2 regions of the Stenotrophomonas sp. GQ19 genome follow, and region 2 is predicted to be linked to the other one. Evidence: riboswitches for the same ligand, from Rfam matches in the RefSeq annotation. Region 2 holds a riboswitch; the other holds the start of a gene.
What was found. A riboswitch is a leader RNA that binds a small molecule or an ion and turns the genes downstream of it on or off. The one in region 2 is predicted to bind thiamine pyrophosphate.
Positions count from the first base shown of each region.

Region 1: linked by a shared signal. The riboswitch ahead of thiC (phosphomethylpyrimidine synthase ThiC) and the one ahead of AC6CHL_RS12520 (TonB-dependent siderophore receptor) in region 2 are both predicted to bind thiamine pyrophosphate.

Region 1 is NZ_JCAXES010000002.1:516,286-524,255, reverse strand. It holds gene ggt (gamma-glutamyltransferase) at 1-123, shown strand, start outside; gene AC6CHL_RS06360 (BCCT family transporter) at 407-1,975, opposite strand; TPP riboswitch at 2,222-2,323, shown strand; gene thiC (phosphomethylpyrimidine synthase ThiC) at 2,436-4,313, shown strand; gene AC6CHL_RS06350 (ion channel) at 4,414-5,091, shown strand; gene AC6CHL_RS06345 (winged helix-turn-helix domain-containing protein) at 5,342-7,663, shown strand; gene AC6CHL_RS06340 (helix-turn-helix transcriptional regulator) at 7,787-7,970, shown strand, end outside.
Region 2 is NZ_JCAXES010000006.1:28,802-36,771, forward strand. It holds gene AC6CHL_RS12505 (VOC family protein) at 1-28, opposite strand, end outside; gene AC6CHL_RS12510 (helix-turn-helix transcriptional regulator) at 25-498, opposite strand; gene pnuC (nicotinamide riboside transporter PnuC) at 554-1,138, opposite strand; gene AC6CHL_RS12520 (TonB-dependent siderophore receptor) at 1,135-3,306, opposite strand; TPP riboswitch at 3,372-3,468, opposite strand; gene AC6CHL_RS12525 (phosphotransferase enzyme family protein) at 3,508-4,644, opposite strand; gene AC6CHL_RS12530 (glycine zipper 2TM domain-containing protein) at 4,761-5,165, opposite strand; gene AC6CHL_RS12535 (response regulator) at 5,330-5,968, opposite strand; gene AC6CHL_RS12540 (ATP-binding protein) at 6,047-7,970, shown strand, end outside.

The sequences.
Region 1 (7,970 bases), on a different contig from region 2:
CACCGCGTCACCTTCGCCGACGGCCCCTACGGCGGCTACCAGGCCATCCTGCGCGACCCGGAAACCGGCGTGTACTACGGCGCCTCAGAAAGCCGAAAAGACGGCCAAGCCGCAGGCTACTAAACCAACGCGGCGGGGGTAGAGCCGACCGTTGGTCGGCTGCTCTCCTCAACTCACCGACCCACTGTCAGAGGGGCGCGGTGGGTGGGTTGGCGGGACCCTGAGCCGCATGGATGCGGCGACGGAGCTTACATGGGTGAGGGCACATTGCTTGCGAGGCACTGCCTCGCATGTGCCCGAACGCACAGCCGCCAGCGGCTGGGCCGGGCCGCGGAGCGGGACTTGCAGCGTGTCCCGCCAACCCACCCGGCGCGACCCTGCCACCGACAGCGCAACGGTGTACGCCCTACGGCGCCCGCGCCGCCTCATCCCGCGTCTCTTCCTGCGCGGCGATCTCCCGCTCGATCCACTCGTCCATCATCCGCCGTGCCCGCTGCGCACGCCGGCGCTGCAACGCGTACTCCATATCCAGCACCCGGTACAGCGACCACATCACCAGCAGCATCAACAGCGCGAACGGCAAGGCCGCAATCGTGATCATGCCCTGCAGCGCGGTCAGCCCACCGGCCAGCAGCAACACACCGGCAATCAGCGCGATCGCTACCCCCCACACCATCCGCCGCGCCAACGGCGGGTCACCCGCCTCCTCGGTGGACATCGTGGCCAGCACCAGCACCGCCGAGTCGGCCGAGGTCACGAAGAAGATCATCAACAGCACCAGCGCAATCACCGACAACACCATCGGCATCGGCAGGCTGTCGAACATCGTGAACAGCACCGTCTCATAGCCGTTGCCCAGCGCCTGCGCCAGGTCCACGTGGCCGAAGATCTGCGACCACAGCGCGGTGCCGCCAAACACCGAGAACCACAGGAAGCCCAGCACGCTGGGTGCGATCACCACGCCCAGCACGAACTCGCGGATGCTGCGCCCGCGCGACACCCGCGCAATGAACGAGCCCACGAACGGCGCCCACGCGATCCACCAGGCCCAGTAGAAGATCGTCCAGTCGGCCACCCACGTGCTGCCCGAGAACGGCGACATGCGCAGGCTCATCGTCACCAGCGAATTGAGGTAGGACCCGATGGTGGTGGTGAACGTATCGAAGATGAACCCGGTGGGCCCCAGCACCATCACCAGCGCCAGCAATACCGCCGCCAGCCCCAGGTTGAAGTTGGACAGCCACTTGATGCCGCGGTTCACCCCGCTGGTGGTGGAGGCCATGTACAGCACGAACGCCACCGCGATGATGGTCAGCTGCACCGGAATCGAATCCTGGATGCCGAACACGCGATGCAGGCCCGCCGCGATCTGGATCGTACCGAAGCCCAGCGTGGTGGCCACGCCGATCGCGGTGGCCACCACCGCCGCCACGTTCACCACCGTGCCCATCCAGCCGCGGTGATGCGCGCCGATGATCGGCTGCAACAGATCACTGATCAGGCCGCGGCCGTTGCGGTTGAACTGGAACCACGCCATGGCCAGCCCGATCAGCGCATAGATCGCCCACGGATGCAGGCCCCAGTGGAAGAACGCGTAGCGCATCGAGGCACGGGCCGCTTCCATGCTCTGCGGTGCCAGCCCTTCCGGCGGCTTGACGAAGTGCGAGATCGGCTCGGCCGCGCCCCAGAACACCAGGCCGATACCCATGCCGGCGGCAAACAGCATCGACATCCAGCTGGCGTTGGAAAAATCCGGCTCGGCATCTTCGCCGCCGATGCGCAGCGAGCCCAACCGCCCGAACGCCAGGTACATCAGGAACGACAGCGTGATGAACACAACCAGCAGGTACAGCCAGCCGGTGCTGCGGATGATGTGGCCCAGGCCACTCTGGATCACGTCGTTGAAGGGGCCGGGCGCGAGGCCGGCGATCAGCACCAATGCAATGATCAGTGCGATGGAAATGCGAAACACCATGGAGGAGTTTCTCCGTACAAAGGGGGCGAGCGAATGCCTGCCGTCTCCAGCGCTGCCGAGGCGGCGGCTGGGGCGATTCAAGCCGGTCGATGCCGGTTGCGGAACTCCAGGGCGGACCAGCCAGACGGCCATTCCGCGCCGCAGCATTCTAGCGGATGGCAGATCAGCGCCTTTTTCACGTTCCAGCCGCTGTCTGCACGGCTTCGGGCCGGACGCGGCAATTGCGTCAGGGTTGTGGTCTAATTCGCCCCGAAGCGGGGGTACCGCGGCCCAGTGGCCACGGTTGAGACAGTCCCTTCGAACCTGATCCGGTTGATACCGGCGTAGGGATGCTTCGCAATGCTGACGCAATGCGCCGTAGGGCTGCCCCGCCCGAAGACCGCCCGTGTTGCGTCCGTCGTGCGCCGCCGCTTCGTCCGTTCCGCCTATTCCTGGGCGGAACCCGATCCAGGACGAAGTCATGAACGCAGCGCTTTCCTCCCTGCAGCAGCAGGCCCAGCAACTGTCCGAATCGGTCACCCGACCCATTCCCGGCTCGCGCAAGATCCATGTGCCCGGCTCACGCAGCGACCTGCAGGTGCCCATGCGCGAGATCGTGCTGACCCGCACGCCAACCCTGTTTGGTGGGGAAGAGAACGCGCCGGTCACCGTGTATGACACATCTGGCCCGTATACCGATCCGAATGCGCGCATCGACCTCTCCTGCGGCCTGCCGCCGTTGCGGGCCGGCTGGGTGGCCGAGCGGGGCGATACCGAACTGCTGCACGGCCTGAGCTCCAGCTTCGGGCGGGCGCGCGAAACCGATGCACGCCTGGACGCGGTGCGTTTCCCGTCGCGGCTGCAGCCACGCCGTGCGGTGGCCGGCGCCAACGTCACCCAGATGCACTACGCACGGCGCGGCATCATCACCCCGGAAATGGAATTCGTGGCCATCCGCGAGAACCAGCGCATCGAGGCCATCCGCGATGCCGCGCTGCTCAGGCAGCACCCCGGGGAGTCTTTCGGCGCGTCCATCCCAACGCGCATCACGCCTGAATTCGTGCGCGACGAGATCGCCCGCGGCCGCGCGGTACTGCCCAACAACATCAATCACCCGGAAAGCGAGCCGATGATCATCGGCCGCAACTTCCTGACCAAGATCAACGCCAACATCGGCAACAGCGCGGTGTCGTCGGGCATCGCCGAGGAAGTGGAAAAGCTGGTGTGGGCGATCCGCTGGGGCGGCGACACGGTGATGGACCTCTCCACCGGCAAGCACATCCACGAAACCCGCGAGTGGATCCTGCGCAACTCGCCGGTGGCGATCGGCACCGTGCCGATCTACCAGGCGCTGGAGAAGGTAGATGGGCGCGCCGAGGAACTCACCTGGGAGATCTTCCGCGACACGCTGATCGAACAGGCCGAGCAGGGCGTGGATTACTTCACCATCCACGCCGGCGTGCTGCTGCGCTACGTGCCGCTGACCGCCAAGCGCGTGACCGGCATCGTCTCGCGCGGTGGCAGCATCCTGGCCAAGTGGTGCCTGGCCCACCACAAGGAGAACTTCCTCTACACGCACTTCGAGGACATCTGCGAAATCATGAAGGCCTACGACGTGACCTTCTCTCTCGGCGACGGCCTGCGCCCCGGCTGCATTGCCGATGCCAACGATGCCGCCCAGTTCGGTGAGCTGGAAACCCTCGGCGAGTTGACCAAAATCGCCTGGAAGCACGACGTGCAGACCATGATCGAAGGCCCGGGCCACGTGCCCATGCAGTTGATCAAGGAGAACATGGACAAGCAGCTGCGCGAATGCGGCGAGGCGCCGTTCTACACGCTGGGGCCGCTCACCACCGACATCGCGCCGGGCTACGACCACATCACCAGCGCGATCGGTGCGGCCATGATCGGCTGGTACGGCACCGCGATGCTTTGCTATGTCACGCCGAAGGAACACCTGGGCCTGCCCAACCGCCAGGATGTGCGCGACGGCATCATGGCCTACCGCATCGCCGCGCATGCCTCGGACCTGGCCAAGGGCCATCCCGGCGCGCAGGTGCGTGACAACGCACTGAGCAAGGCGCGCTTCGAGTTCCGCTGGGAAGACCAGTTCCACCTCGGCCTGGATCCGGAGAAGGCCAAGGAATTCCACGATGAAACCCTGCCCAAGGACGCGCACAAGCTGGCGCACTTCTGTTCGATGTGCGGCCCGCACTTCTGCTCGATGAAGATCACCCAGGACGTGCGCGACTATGCCGCCGAACACGGTCTGTCCGAACAGGACGCGATCGAGGAGGGCATGGCCGACAAGTCGGCGCAGTTCCGCGACCTCGGCGCGCAGGTCTACCGGCAGGAATGAGGCCGGTGCCGGGGCGGCGGGCCGTCGCCCCGGTGCTCATGCGGCAGGGGCGGCAAGCGCGCTAAGCTCGGCGGCGAACGGGGCAGGGAAGGGATCTGGCATGGCAATCGCACGTACCACCAAGTGGCTGGCCATCGCACGGCGGCATCCGTCGGCGTGGTTGCTGGCCGTGCAGTTGCTGGGCGTGCTGCTGTACCCGGCGATGGACGAAGCCGGGGCCAGCCGCGCGGTGTTCGGTGCGTTCGGCATCGCCGTGCTCGGCCTGGCCCTGTGGGTGGTGCGGCGCAGCCCGTTGGGCATATGGCTGGCGCTGCTGCTGGCCATCCCGGCGGTGGTCTTCTCCATCGCCGGGGCACTGCTCGGCAGGCCCACCCTCACCACCACCGCCCAGTTGCTGGAATGCCTGCTGTATTTCTATACCGCCGGCAGCCTGACCGCCTACATGCTCCAGGACCACAAGGTCACCCGCGACGAACTGTTCGCGGCCGGGGCAACGTTCACCCTGTTGGCTTGGGCATTCGCGTTCGCCTTCTCGGTCTGCCAGCAGTGGTACCCGGGCAGTTTCCTGGCCACCAGCGAGAGCGAATTGCGCACCTGGATGGAGCTTCTTTATCTCAGCTTCAGCTTGCTGTCCGGGGTGGGTTTGAGCGACGTGGTGCCGGTGCATCCGCAAGCACGCGCACTGGTCATGCTGGAGCAGTTCGCAGGCGTGATGTACGTGGCTTTGGTGGTCTCGCGACTGGTCGGATTGACCATGATCAAGCGTGTACAAAGCTGAATCGCAGATAAAAAATTCGCGCCCGAAGGCGCGAATACTGAAGCGATTTATGTGAATTCGTCGGCGAGAGAGAGCCTGATGTTGGCCGCACGCACAGGCGCGGTTAACCGGCATAGGCTAGTATTCGCGCGCTTCAGTTGTTTTACGGTTTGCGCTGATGGCATGTGCGGAATCTGGCGGTTCGTTCGATCGGTGTCGGTTGCGATGAATGCTGCGTTCCTGTTGTTCTGCAGTCCTTCGTACCACTGGAATGATCAGCAACATTAGTGAGCCTCCTTCGGCCGATGTCGTGCGTATCGGCAGCTGCACCGTCACGTTGTCCTCGCGCGAGGTCACGGTGCCCGGTGCGCGTCGCGTGCGCCGGCTCACCCCCAAGGCGCTGGGCGTACTGAAAGCGTTGCTGCGTTCGCCCGGTGCGGTGGTCACCCGCGATGAACTGTTCGCCGAGGTGTGGCCCGACACCCTGCCCACCAATGATGTCCTCACCCAGGCTGTCACCCAGCTGCGCAAGGCGTTTGCCAGCGACGACGGCGACGGCGCCGCGTACATTGAAACCATCGCCAAGACCGGGTACCGCCTGCTGGTGCCGGTACGCATGCTGGCCGACGATCCCGTCGTGCCGGCGGCCGCCGAACCGGACGTGGCGCCTGCGGCCAACGCGGTAACCCCTGCGCCAGCGCGCACCGCACCTGGCCCGGCAACGGCGTCGGTACGCAGCCGCTGGCGGCGCCACCGTCGCTACGTGCTGCTGGCCGTTGGGCTGGCCATGCTGGTGGCGCTGCTGGTGATGGCCGCATTGCTGCTGCAGCGCCCGTCGGCCGAGCCCGGTTCCAGCGGCGTGCTGGAGGATGGCAGCCGGGTGATCGGCAGCCCACAGCGGCCGTACCGGCTGATCACCGCCACGGCCGGGTTCGAGACCTATCCCACGCTGTCCCCGGACGGTTCGCAGGTTGCCTACGAGGCCGACAGCAGCGCCCGCAATGGCAGCTCGGTGAAAGTGCAGACGTCCGGCAACGCGCCGGCGCGGCTGCTGGCCGAAACCCCGGACGGCTATTCCGACCGCTTCCCCAACTGGTCGCCCAACGGGCGCGACATCGCGTTCGCGCGGTTCGGGCCGGGCGGCAGCTGCGAGGTGCTGATCGCCAGCGCCACCGGCGGCGCGGTACGTCACGTCACCCGCTGTGACGGCACCGAACTGCTCAGCTTCGACTGGACCCCGGACGGGCGCGGCCTGGTGTTCGGCTCCCTGGCCGGCGCGCATGCCCACCGCGGCATCCGCGTCCTGGATATCGCCAGTGGGCGTTGGACGCCGCTGGCCTACGAGGTGGCCGAGGACAGCTTCGATTACGCGCCGCGCTACTCGCCCGATGGGCGCTGGATCGTGTTCGTGCGCAACCCGCAGATTGGCGATCTGTGGCGTCTCCCGGCCAGCGGCGGGGTGCCCGAACAGCTCACCGCCGATTCGGCCGAGATCCGCGGCTGGGCCTGGCGCGGTGACAGCCGCCACATCGTGTTCGGCCGCCGCGTGGACAGCGAATCGCGCCTGTATGAACTGGATACGCAGAACCGCACGCTGCGCGATGTCGGCATCGACGATGCGCAGTCACCGGCGGTGTCGCGCCACAACGAGATGCTGGCCTTCGTGCATCGCAAGGCGCAGTTCGGGCTGTTCCGGGTGCCGCTCAAGGACGGCCAGCCGGGGCAACCGCAACGCCTGTTCCCCTCCAACGGCCGCGATGGCCAGCCGATGCTCGCCCCTGACGGCCGGCAACTGGTGTTCACCTCCGACCGGTCCGGCAATTACGGCCTGTGGTGGGCGGACCTGACCCGGCCCGACTCGCTGCGCCCGGTGGAAGGCCTGCGGCCGGAAACGCGGCAGGCCGCGGACTGGTCGCCGGACAGCACGCACCTGCTGGTGTCCGGGCGCGATGCGCAGGCCAACCCGGTGATCTATGAAGTGTCACCGCGCGATGAGCAGGTGGTGGCGTTGCCGGTTCCGGTCGCCCAGCCGCTGCAGGCCCTGTACGGCGGCGACAGTGACCACGTGCTGATCGTCGACCGTGACGCGCGCGAGCGGCTGCGGCTGTCCCTGTTCGATCGTCGGCAGTCGCCGTGGCGGCTGCTGGCCAGTATCGAAGGGGTGTCGCAGGCGCGCTTCGACCGCAGCGCGCAGCGGGTGCTGTTCACCCGGCTGTCGGCAGGCGGGTTGTGGTCGGTGGATGCGCAGCTCAGCACCGGCAGCATCCAGCAGGTCAGCGAAGACCGGCCATCGCGCTGGCGCTACCGGACCTGGACCGTGGCGCGCGATGGCAGCGTGGACTACCTGTCCAACGGCGCCGCGTGCGCCACGCTGTTTTCGCGCATCAACGCCGGCGCTGCCCGCACCGAGCACTGCCTGGACGTGGATCGGCTGAGTGCCGGCAACGGCTTCAGTGCGCAACCCGATGGCAGCGCCCTGTATGTGGCGCTGGCGGTGGCCGACGGTGCCGACATCGGCGTGATGCCGCTGCCCGAGGCCCCGGTGGCGGTCTTCTCGGCGGTGTCCAACGCCCTGTTTTTGAAGGGAAAATAGTCTTCGTACTTCTTTCGTATCGGCCTCGTGTCGAATTCGGATGAATCTCGTAGGACTTTCCTGACCTGGCTCGCCTGATTTGGCAAAACGTTTGCCCCGCAACGGCAAACACGGTGTGCAGTCATGCGTCAGCTTTCCTTGGCCGATCGCGGCCAATCGCTTTCCCTGGACAAGATCGTCGACGACGGTCCGCTGCCCACCTGCTTGGGCGTGGCCCGGCTCGGCAGCCTGCAGACCGCCGGCGCAACCTTCACTGTGTGGATGCAGCTGCGTGGCAGCGCGTGGGTGGAATCCAAGGAAGGTCGCT
Region 2 (7,970 bases):
CGCCGACCACCTCGATACCCTGTGTCATGGAACCTCCGTTGGTTGAGGCTCTGTTGTACCGGCCCCTTCGCGCTGGCGCTTCTCCGAAACTGAGGTGGTGAGGTCCGGGCGCCGGGCGGCGCGCAGGATGCACTCGGGGGTGCTGCCCGGTGACGCCTGCGCCGGTGCCGTATCGCGCAGGTCGCCGGGACACTGCCCGGTGATGTCGCGGAACACCCGGCCGAACGTGCCCAGACTGCTCCAACCGGTCTGGTAGGCGATCTCGGTGATGGGCAGGTCGGTGTCGCGGCACAGCGCCACCGCCCGCTCGATGCGGCGGCTCAGCAGGTAGCGGTGCGGCGGCAGGCCGAAGGCCAGCCGGAACTGGCGCGCGAAGTAGGCCTCGGAGGTGGCACTCACCTCGGCCAGGCGCCGGACCGGCCAGGCCTCGTGCGGTGCCTGGTCCATCCGGTCCTTGGCCCGCAGCAGGCGTCGCAGCAGTGCAGGACTCTGGGTCATGGGCTTCCTCCGCCCGGCGATGCTACGACCGGGCGCGTCCGCCAGCAAGGCGCCGTCAGCGGCGCTGCATGGCGCCCGGTGCCTCGTCTGCTGCCGTCCAGGCGCGCAGGCCCATCACCGCCAGCCCGACGAACACCAGGTACAGCCCGGCGGTGACGTCCAGCGACTTGACCAGGTACATGCCCACATAGACCACGTCGACGATGATCCACAGCCACCACGTGGCGATATGGCGACGTGCCTGCCACCACTGCGCCACCAGGCTCAGCGCGGCGAGCATGGCATCCAGCCAGGGCAGCGCGGCATCGGTCCAGGTGTGCATGGCGGCGCCCAGCGCGATGCCGAACACCACGCCCAGACCAAGATCGCGCAGCAGCTGCCGGCGCGGCAGCGGCGCGATCACGATCGCACCGTCCTGCTGCGCGTGCCGGCGCCAGCTCAGCCAGCCGTACAGCAGGAAGCCGCCGAACACGACCTGCAGCAGCGTGTCCGAATACAGCTTGGCCTCGATGAACACCACCGCATACAGTGCCACCGCCACCAGCCCCACCGGCCAGGCCAGCATGCGCCGGCGCGCCATCAACCACACCCCGAGGATGCTGGTGGCTACCGCCGACCATTCCAGGATCGCCGCGTTCATAGCCCGAACGTCACCGACAACCGGGCCTGGCGCGGCGCACCGGCGAACAGGTAGTAGTCGCCGGCGGTGCTGCCGGTATCGCGCCAGTAGAAGCGGTCGAACACGTTGTCCACCGACAGGTTCCAGGTCACCGGATGGTCGGCCAGCGCGTGCTTGAAGCGCAGGCCCAGGTCGACCACATGGTAGGCCGGTGCGCGCACGTTGCCATCCACCGTGGCGGCGTTGGCCGAGGCGTAGCGCCAGCCGCCGGTGAGCGACAGCCCGCTGGCGAACGGCAGCGCGTAGTCGGCATGCACGCTGGCGCGCAGCTTGGGCACGTTGACCAGCTGGTGGCCTTCATACAGCGCGGTGCCACTGCTGCGCGCGCGCGCCTGCAGCGCGCTGACGCTGGCGTTGAGCACCAGGCCGTCGGCAACACGGCCATTGGCGGTCAATTCCAGCCCGGTGTGGGTCTGCTGGCCTTCGGCCACGAAGGTGTAGCCGGCGTCGCTGCTGTCCGGCTTGGCGTATTGGAACGGCTGCGAGGTACGGAACAGCGCCGCGCCCAGTGTCAGCGCGTCGGCGGCGGCGTACTTGATACCCACTTCGGTCTGCCGCGACAGCACCGGCGCCAGGAACGCGCCGTCGTTGGAGGTCCAGAACGGGGCTTCCTGGCCCAGCGAAATGCCGCGCACGTAGCTGGCGTAGACATTCACCTGTTCGGTCGCTTTCCAGACCAGCGCGGTCTGCGGCAGGAAGCGCGACAGCGTGCTGTGGCGCTCGGGGGTGCCGCGCTTGTCGAACGCGCGCTCATCCAGGCGCACGAACCGGCCACCGGCCAGCCACTGCCAGGCATCGCCGAACTGCATGCGGTCCATCGCGAACACGGCCGTCTGCGCGCTGTCCAGGCGGCGCACCGAGGGGCCGGGCTGCAGCGGCGACGGCGCGAACACCGGCACCTGCGCGTCGTGGATGTTGGCCGTGCCGACGTACTCGTTGACGTTGCGGCGCTTGTCGATGGTGCGCTCGAAGCGGTCCGCGCCGACGGTGAGTTCGTGGCCGACGCGGCCGGTGCTGAAGCTGCCGCGCAGTTCGGCGCGTGCCTCCAGGTTGCGGCGGGTGTCGTCGGGGCTGCGGTAGTCGTAGATGTCGTAGTCGCCGTTGGGCGCGAAGTAGTTGCCCGGCACGCTGCCATCGGCACACTGCGCGGCGTAGTAGCAGCCGTAGGCGAAGGCCACGTTGTCATCGATCACCGACCGGCTGTAGCCGGCCGACACGCGCGACTGCCACTGCGCGTTGAACTGGTAGGTGTGCAGTGCGGTGATGTTGGTGCTGTCGATGCCCACCGGCCGCTGCCACGGCTGGTAGCCCAGCATGTGCTCGCGGTCCACCCCGCGCGGCAGTTCGCGCGCGCCCAGCAGCTGGTAGCCGGAGGCCGAGCGCTGCGAGCTGGTTTGGTAGTTGGCATCGACCTCGAGCTTGCTGCGGTCGCTGATCAGCCAGTCGGTGGCCAGCGAGTAGAAATTGCGGCGGCCCTCGGCGTGCTCGATATACGACTCGCTGCCGTCCCACGCCGCGTTCACGCGCACGCCCAGGCGCGGGGTCAGCCAGTGGCCGACATCCACCGCGGCGTAGCGCGAGCCCTCCGAATCGGTGCCCAGGGTGACGTTGCGGACCTCGGTCGGGCGCTTGCCGACGTAGTTGATGATGCCGCCGGGCGCCATCACGCCGGCGGCAAGGCCGGCTTCGCCCTTCAGGATTTCCACCTGCTGCACGTTCTCCAGCGCCAGGCGCTGCTCGCCGGTGGTGCTCAGGCCGTTGAAGCGGTAACCGGTGCCGGTGTCCAGCGGGAAGCCGCGGATGGCGATGTTCTGGTAGTAGCCCACCGGGGCGTAGCTGTCGCCGAGCGAGGCGTCGCTGCGGGCCAGTTCGGACAGGCTGCGCACCTGGCGGCTGTCGAGCAGGTCGCGGTCGAGCACGGTCAACGCGGCCGGGGTGTCCTTCCAGTCGCCACTGCCGAAACTGGTGGTCTGCACGGTGTCGGCCACCGGCTGGCGGGCCTGAACGCGCACGGCGGCAAGCTCGGTCGGGGAACGGTCGGGCGCGTCCGGGGCGGCGTCGCTGGCATACAGCGGCAGGGCGGCGCACAGGGCGGCGGTCAGCAGGGCAGGGCGATAGCAGCGGTTCATTCGATTCGTCATCAGCCAGAAGAGACGAAGCGACGGCGCGCACGCACCGACTCATCCGGTCGTTGCGCCCACTGCACAAAGCTCCCTACGCCGGTATCAACCGGATCAGGTTCCAAGGGACTCTCTCAGCCTGGTTTTGTCCAGGCACCCCCGCTTCGGCGACCATTTCACCACAAACGGCCCCGCGATGCCCGCCACGGCTCAGGCGGCGGCGTGCAGCGCCTGGAGCAGGGCTTGGCCGTGGCGGCCCTTGAACCACAGCGCGTGGCCCAGCAGGAAGGTGTGATAGGCCACATCCGCGTTGGCCGGCGAGGCGGTGATGCCGTTGAAGTACTCCACTTCGGACAGTGCAAAGTCCAGGTGCACGATGGGCAGCAGGTCGGCCAGCAGCTGCACCCGCGCGGCCGACACCGGCAGCACCTGCCGGTAGCCTTCGACCAGGGCCAGTGCAATGGCGATGCGCGCCGCATCGGTCTGCTGCTCCAGCGCCAGCCAGGCAATGGCATTGCGTTCGATCGCGGTGGCCAGGTCGAACAGCGCGCTGGTGGGCGAGGCCAGGCCGAAGTCGAACACGGTCTGCACCTGCGGGGCGTTGCTGTCGGCACGCCAGAGCAGGTTGGACACGTGCCAGTCGTTGTGGGCCCACAGCCGTGGCTCGGCGTGCAGGCGCCCGGCCAGGCCGGCGTGCCAGGGCAGCACCGCGCGCTGCAGGTCGTCCTGCCAGTGTTGCCGGGCCAGGTAGGCGGCCAGGCCGGGGCGCTGGCCCAGGTCGGCCTGCAGCATCGCCAGCGGGTCGGCGGCGCGGATCAGGTCGTCGCGTGCCACCAGCAGGTGGGTGCTGCGCTGGGGCGCGTGGTAGCCGGCCGAGGCCTGGTGCAGGGTGGCCAGCATGCGCCCGGCCTCGCGTGCGGCGGCGGGGTCGGCCAGCGGTGTCCAGGACGGCGCATCGCGGTACAGGTCCTGGCCGTCGCCCACGCTGTGCAGCTCGTAGGTCCAGCCGTCGTGCTCGGGGGCGGTCGCACCGTCGGCATCGCGCAGCACCTGCACCACGGGTACGCCGGCGGCCGCAAGGTGGGCGATGAAGCGGTGTTCTTCGCCCAGCGAAGCGGCGTCGCGCACGCTGTGGTGGTGGCGTTTGACGAATACCCGCCCGCGCCCGCTTTCCAGGAGGGCGGCCGCCGACAGGGGGCGCGGGCTGTGCCAGGCCACGCCGACCTCCGTGCCCAGCTGCGGGTAGCGCCCGCGCAGCCAGGCCACGTCGCGCGCATCGATGGCAGGCCAGTCGGCGGCCACGGCGTCGTTGTCCAGGCCTTGCACGAGGTGGGCGGTGTGGGTCATCGGCGAGCAGGCACAACGTGCGTCGGGGTGCGGGGCAGACAGGGTAGCCGAACGCACAACGGGCGGGTCATCGACCCGCCCGTTGAAGGCGCTGCGCACGGTGGTGGGGGCGGGGCTTACCAGCCGCGGCCGTGCTGGCGGTCCCAGTTGCGGCGATCGCGCTGCTCGCGTTCCCAGCGGCCACGGTCGTTGCGACGGTCATAACCACGGTCATAGCCGTAGCGGCGGTCATGGCGACGATCGTCATAGCGGCGGTTGTCGTAGCCACGGTCGTACCGGTGGTCGCGCTTGTCGCGGGTGGTCAGGTTGCCGATGGCGCCGCCGGCCACCGCGCCGCCCACGGTGGCCGCCGTATCACCGTTGGAGAGCAGGTGGCCGGCCACGCCGCCCACCACCGCGCCTACCACGGTGCGCTTGTCCTTGCGGGACATCGCGCTGGCGTCGCCGACGGCGGCCAGGCCGACCGTCAGGGCCAGGGCCACGGCCAGGCCACGAAGGCTGAGTGCGGAAATGTTGAGCATGTTCGGTTCTCCAGTCGGGTACAGGCCACGCTGGGGTTCCAACATTGTCGGAACATTGCCGCGCGGCCCGGGTGGGTCTGCGTATTCATCTAGCGGCAATGCGGATGAAGCGAGGCTGAAAGTGCCGGTGCCCGCTCAGGGTCCAGCAAGGTCCGGCGCGGGGGTCAGATCTCGCCGTCGCGCAGGTAGTCAAACAGTTCGGCATCGCCCTTGAGGCCGAGCTTGAGCATTGCATCACCCTTCTGGCGGCTGATCGTGCTGACGCTCTTGTGCAGCTGCAGGGCGATCTCCTTCACGGTCTGGCCGCTGCCGAGCAGGCGCAGCACCTCGATTTCACGCGGCGACAGCGGCTTGGTACCGACGTCATCGACCGTGTTGGTGCCGATTGCGTCAATGCGTTCCTTCAGCGTGCGGCTCACATACGGCAGGCCGCGCTGCACGGTCTGGATCGCCAGCGGCAGCTCTTCCATCGAGGAGGTCTTGTCGACCAGTCCAAGCACGCCGGTGGAGGCCACCATGCGCAGGATGGCCAGGTTGTTGGACACGCTCAGCATCAGCACCGGCAGGTCGGGAAAGCGGCGCCGGATCATGCCGATCATGGTGAACCCGTCAGCCTGCTGGCTGCCGGGCATCGAGTAGTCTGTCACCAGTACATCGCAGGGCTCGCTGGCCAGCGCGGCCATCAATTCGTCGGCGCTGCTGGCCTCGGCCACCACCACGCCCACGCCGCTGGATTCGATCACCGCCTTGGTGCCGATCCGGACCACCGGGTGGTCGTCGGCGATGATGATGCGAAGTGTCATGGGCTGGTATGGTTGCCGGGGCGGATGCCGCACGGGCCAGGCCGTGGGCGAGAGATCATTCTACGGAGATGGGACTGCATGCGTACTCCGGTTGTCCGCTGGCTGCTGCTGATCGTCCTGGCCTGCGTGCCGATGCTGGCCGCAGGGGCCGATGCACCCGCCACCGGCCCGACGCTTTCGCATCGCCAGAGTGAATGGCTTGGTCGGCACCCTACCATCATCCTTGGCCTGTACGACAGCGGCTGGCCGCCGTTCGAGTCCCTGCGCGACGGCAAGCCGGAAGGCCTGGGCTATGACTACCTGAGCCTGCTTGCACAGCGCCTGGGCATCCGCGTGGAGGTGCGCGTCTACCGCGACTGGGCGGAGGTGCTGGACGCGGCCTGCCGGGGCGAGGTCGATGTGGTGATGAACGTCACCCTGACCCCGGACCGCACCCGCTGCATGGTCTACACCCGCGGCTACGCCTCGGCGGCGTTGGCCGTGGTGGGTCGGCTGGACGATACCCGCACCTCGACCGATCCGGACCTGCACGGCCTGCGCGTGGTGACCGAGCGCGAGTTCGTCACCCGCGACCAGGTGCGCGCCCGTTTTCCCGGTGCGCTGCGGATCACCGCGGCCGATACGCTGGCCGCGTTGAAGATGGTCAGCGACAACGAGGCCGACGTGTACATCGGCAATGCACACGTGGCCAGCACCCTGATCCAGCGGCACGCGATGGAGCGGATCACCCTGCTCAGGCCCAGCGACCTGCCACCGGAGCGCCTGCACTTCGGCGTCCCCAACGCCGAGCAGCCGCTGGCCGAGGCGCTGGACAACGGGCTGGCGCAGCTGACCCGCGCCGAACGCGACGCATTGGCCCAGCGCTGGCTGGGTCCGCTGCACTGGTCCACCCAGTCGCGGCTGATCCTGGGCAACGCCGAGAAGCGCGTGCTGTCCACGCCCCTGCGCCTGGGCTTTGCGCCGAATGCGGCACCGCTGGCGTTCGTCGACCAGGCCGACCAGCCCAGCGGCGTGGCTGGCGACTACCTGCGCCAGCTGCGCATGGTCGGCGCGCATCTGGTGCGCGTACCGGCACACGACTGGTTCGAGGTGCGCGAGCAGATGCGCCGCGGCGAGGTCGACGCGATCATGGGCATTCCCAACGACTCGGCCTACCTGGGCGAGGGCTGGGTGTTCAGCCAACCCTTCATCACCGTGCCCAACGTGATCGTGGTGGGCAGCGGCAGCCCGTCGGTACTGGCCCTGGCCGACCTGGACGGGCGCAGCATCCTGCTTTCGGACCCGGACCGGTTGCGCGGCTACATCCTGCAGCACGCGCCCAAGGCGCGCATCGTGCCGGCGCGCAGCACCGAGCAGGCCCTGGAGCGGCTGGCCAACGGCGACGCCGATGCCTACGTCGGCAACCTGGCCATGGTCGACCGCATCGTGCGCGACCGCTACCCCGCGCAGCTGCACGTTGCCGCACCGGCCGGCTTCAGCGACCGCCTGTCGCTGGCGGTCAAGCGCGAGTACGCGCCGCTGGCCACCACCTTCGACCGGGTGCTGCTCAACCTGACCCCGCGCGAGCATGAGGCCATCCGTGGCGACTGGCTGTCGGCCGAATACCACAGCGACGTGGACTGGCGCGCGATCGCGCGCTGGGCGGTGCCGCTGTCGCTGGTGCTGCTGACCGCCATCGTGGTGCATGGGTGGGGCCACTGGCGCCTGCGCCGCGAGGTCGCCATGCGACGGCATCTCGAACAACGCCTAGCCGAGGTCACCGACAACCTGCCGGCCACCGTCTACCAGGCGCGGCGCGACAGTGATGGCCAGTTCTCGTTTCCTTACATTGCCGGTGACATGGAGGCCCTGTTCGGGATCAGCGTGGCCGAGGCGATGGCCGACGAAGGCTTGGTGATGGAGCGCATCGACGTGCACGACCGGGAGCGCGTGCGGCAGACGCTTGAGCAGGCCGTGCGCGATTTCACCGTGCTGGACATGGAGTTCCGCACCTGCCCGCACG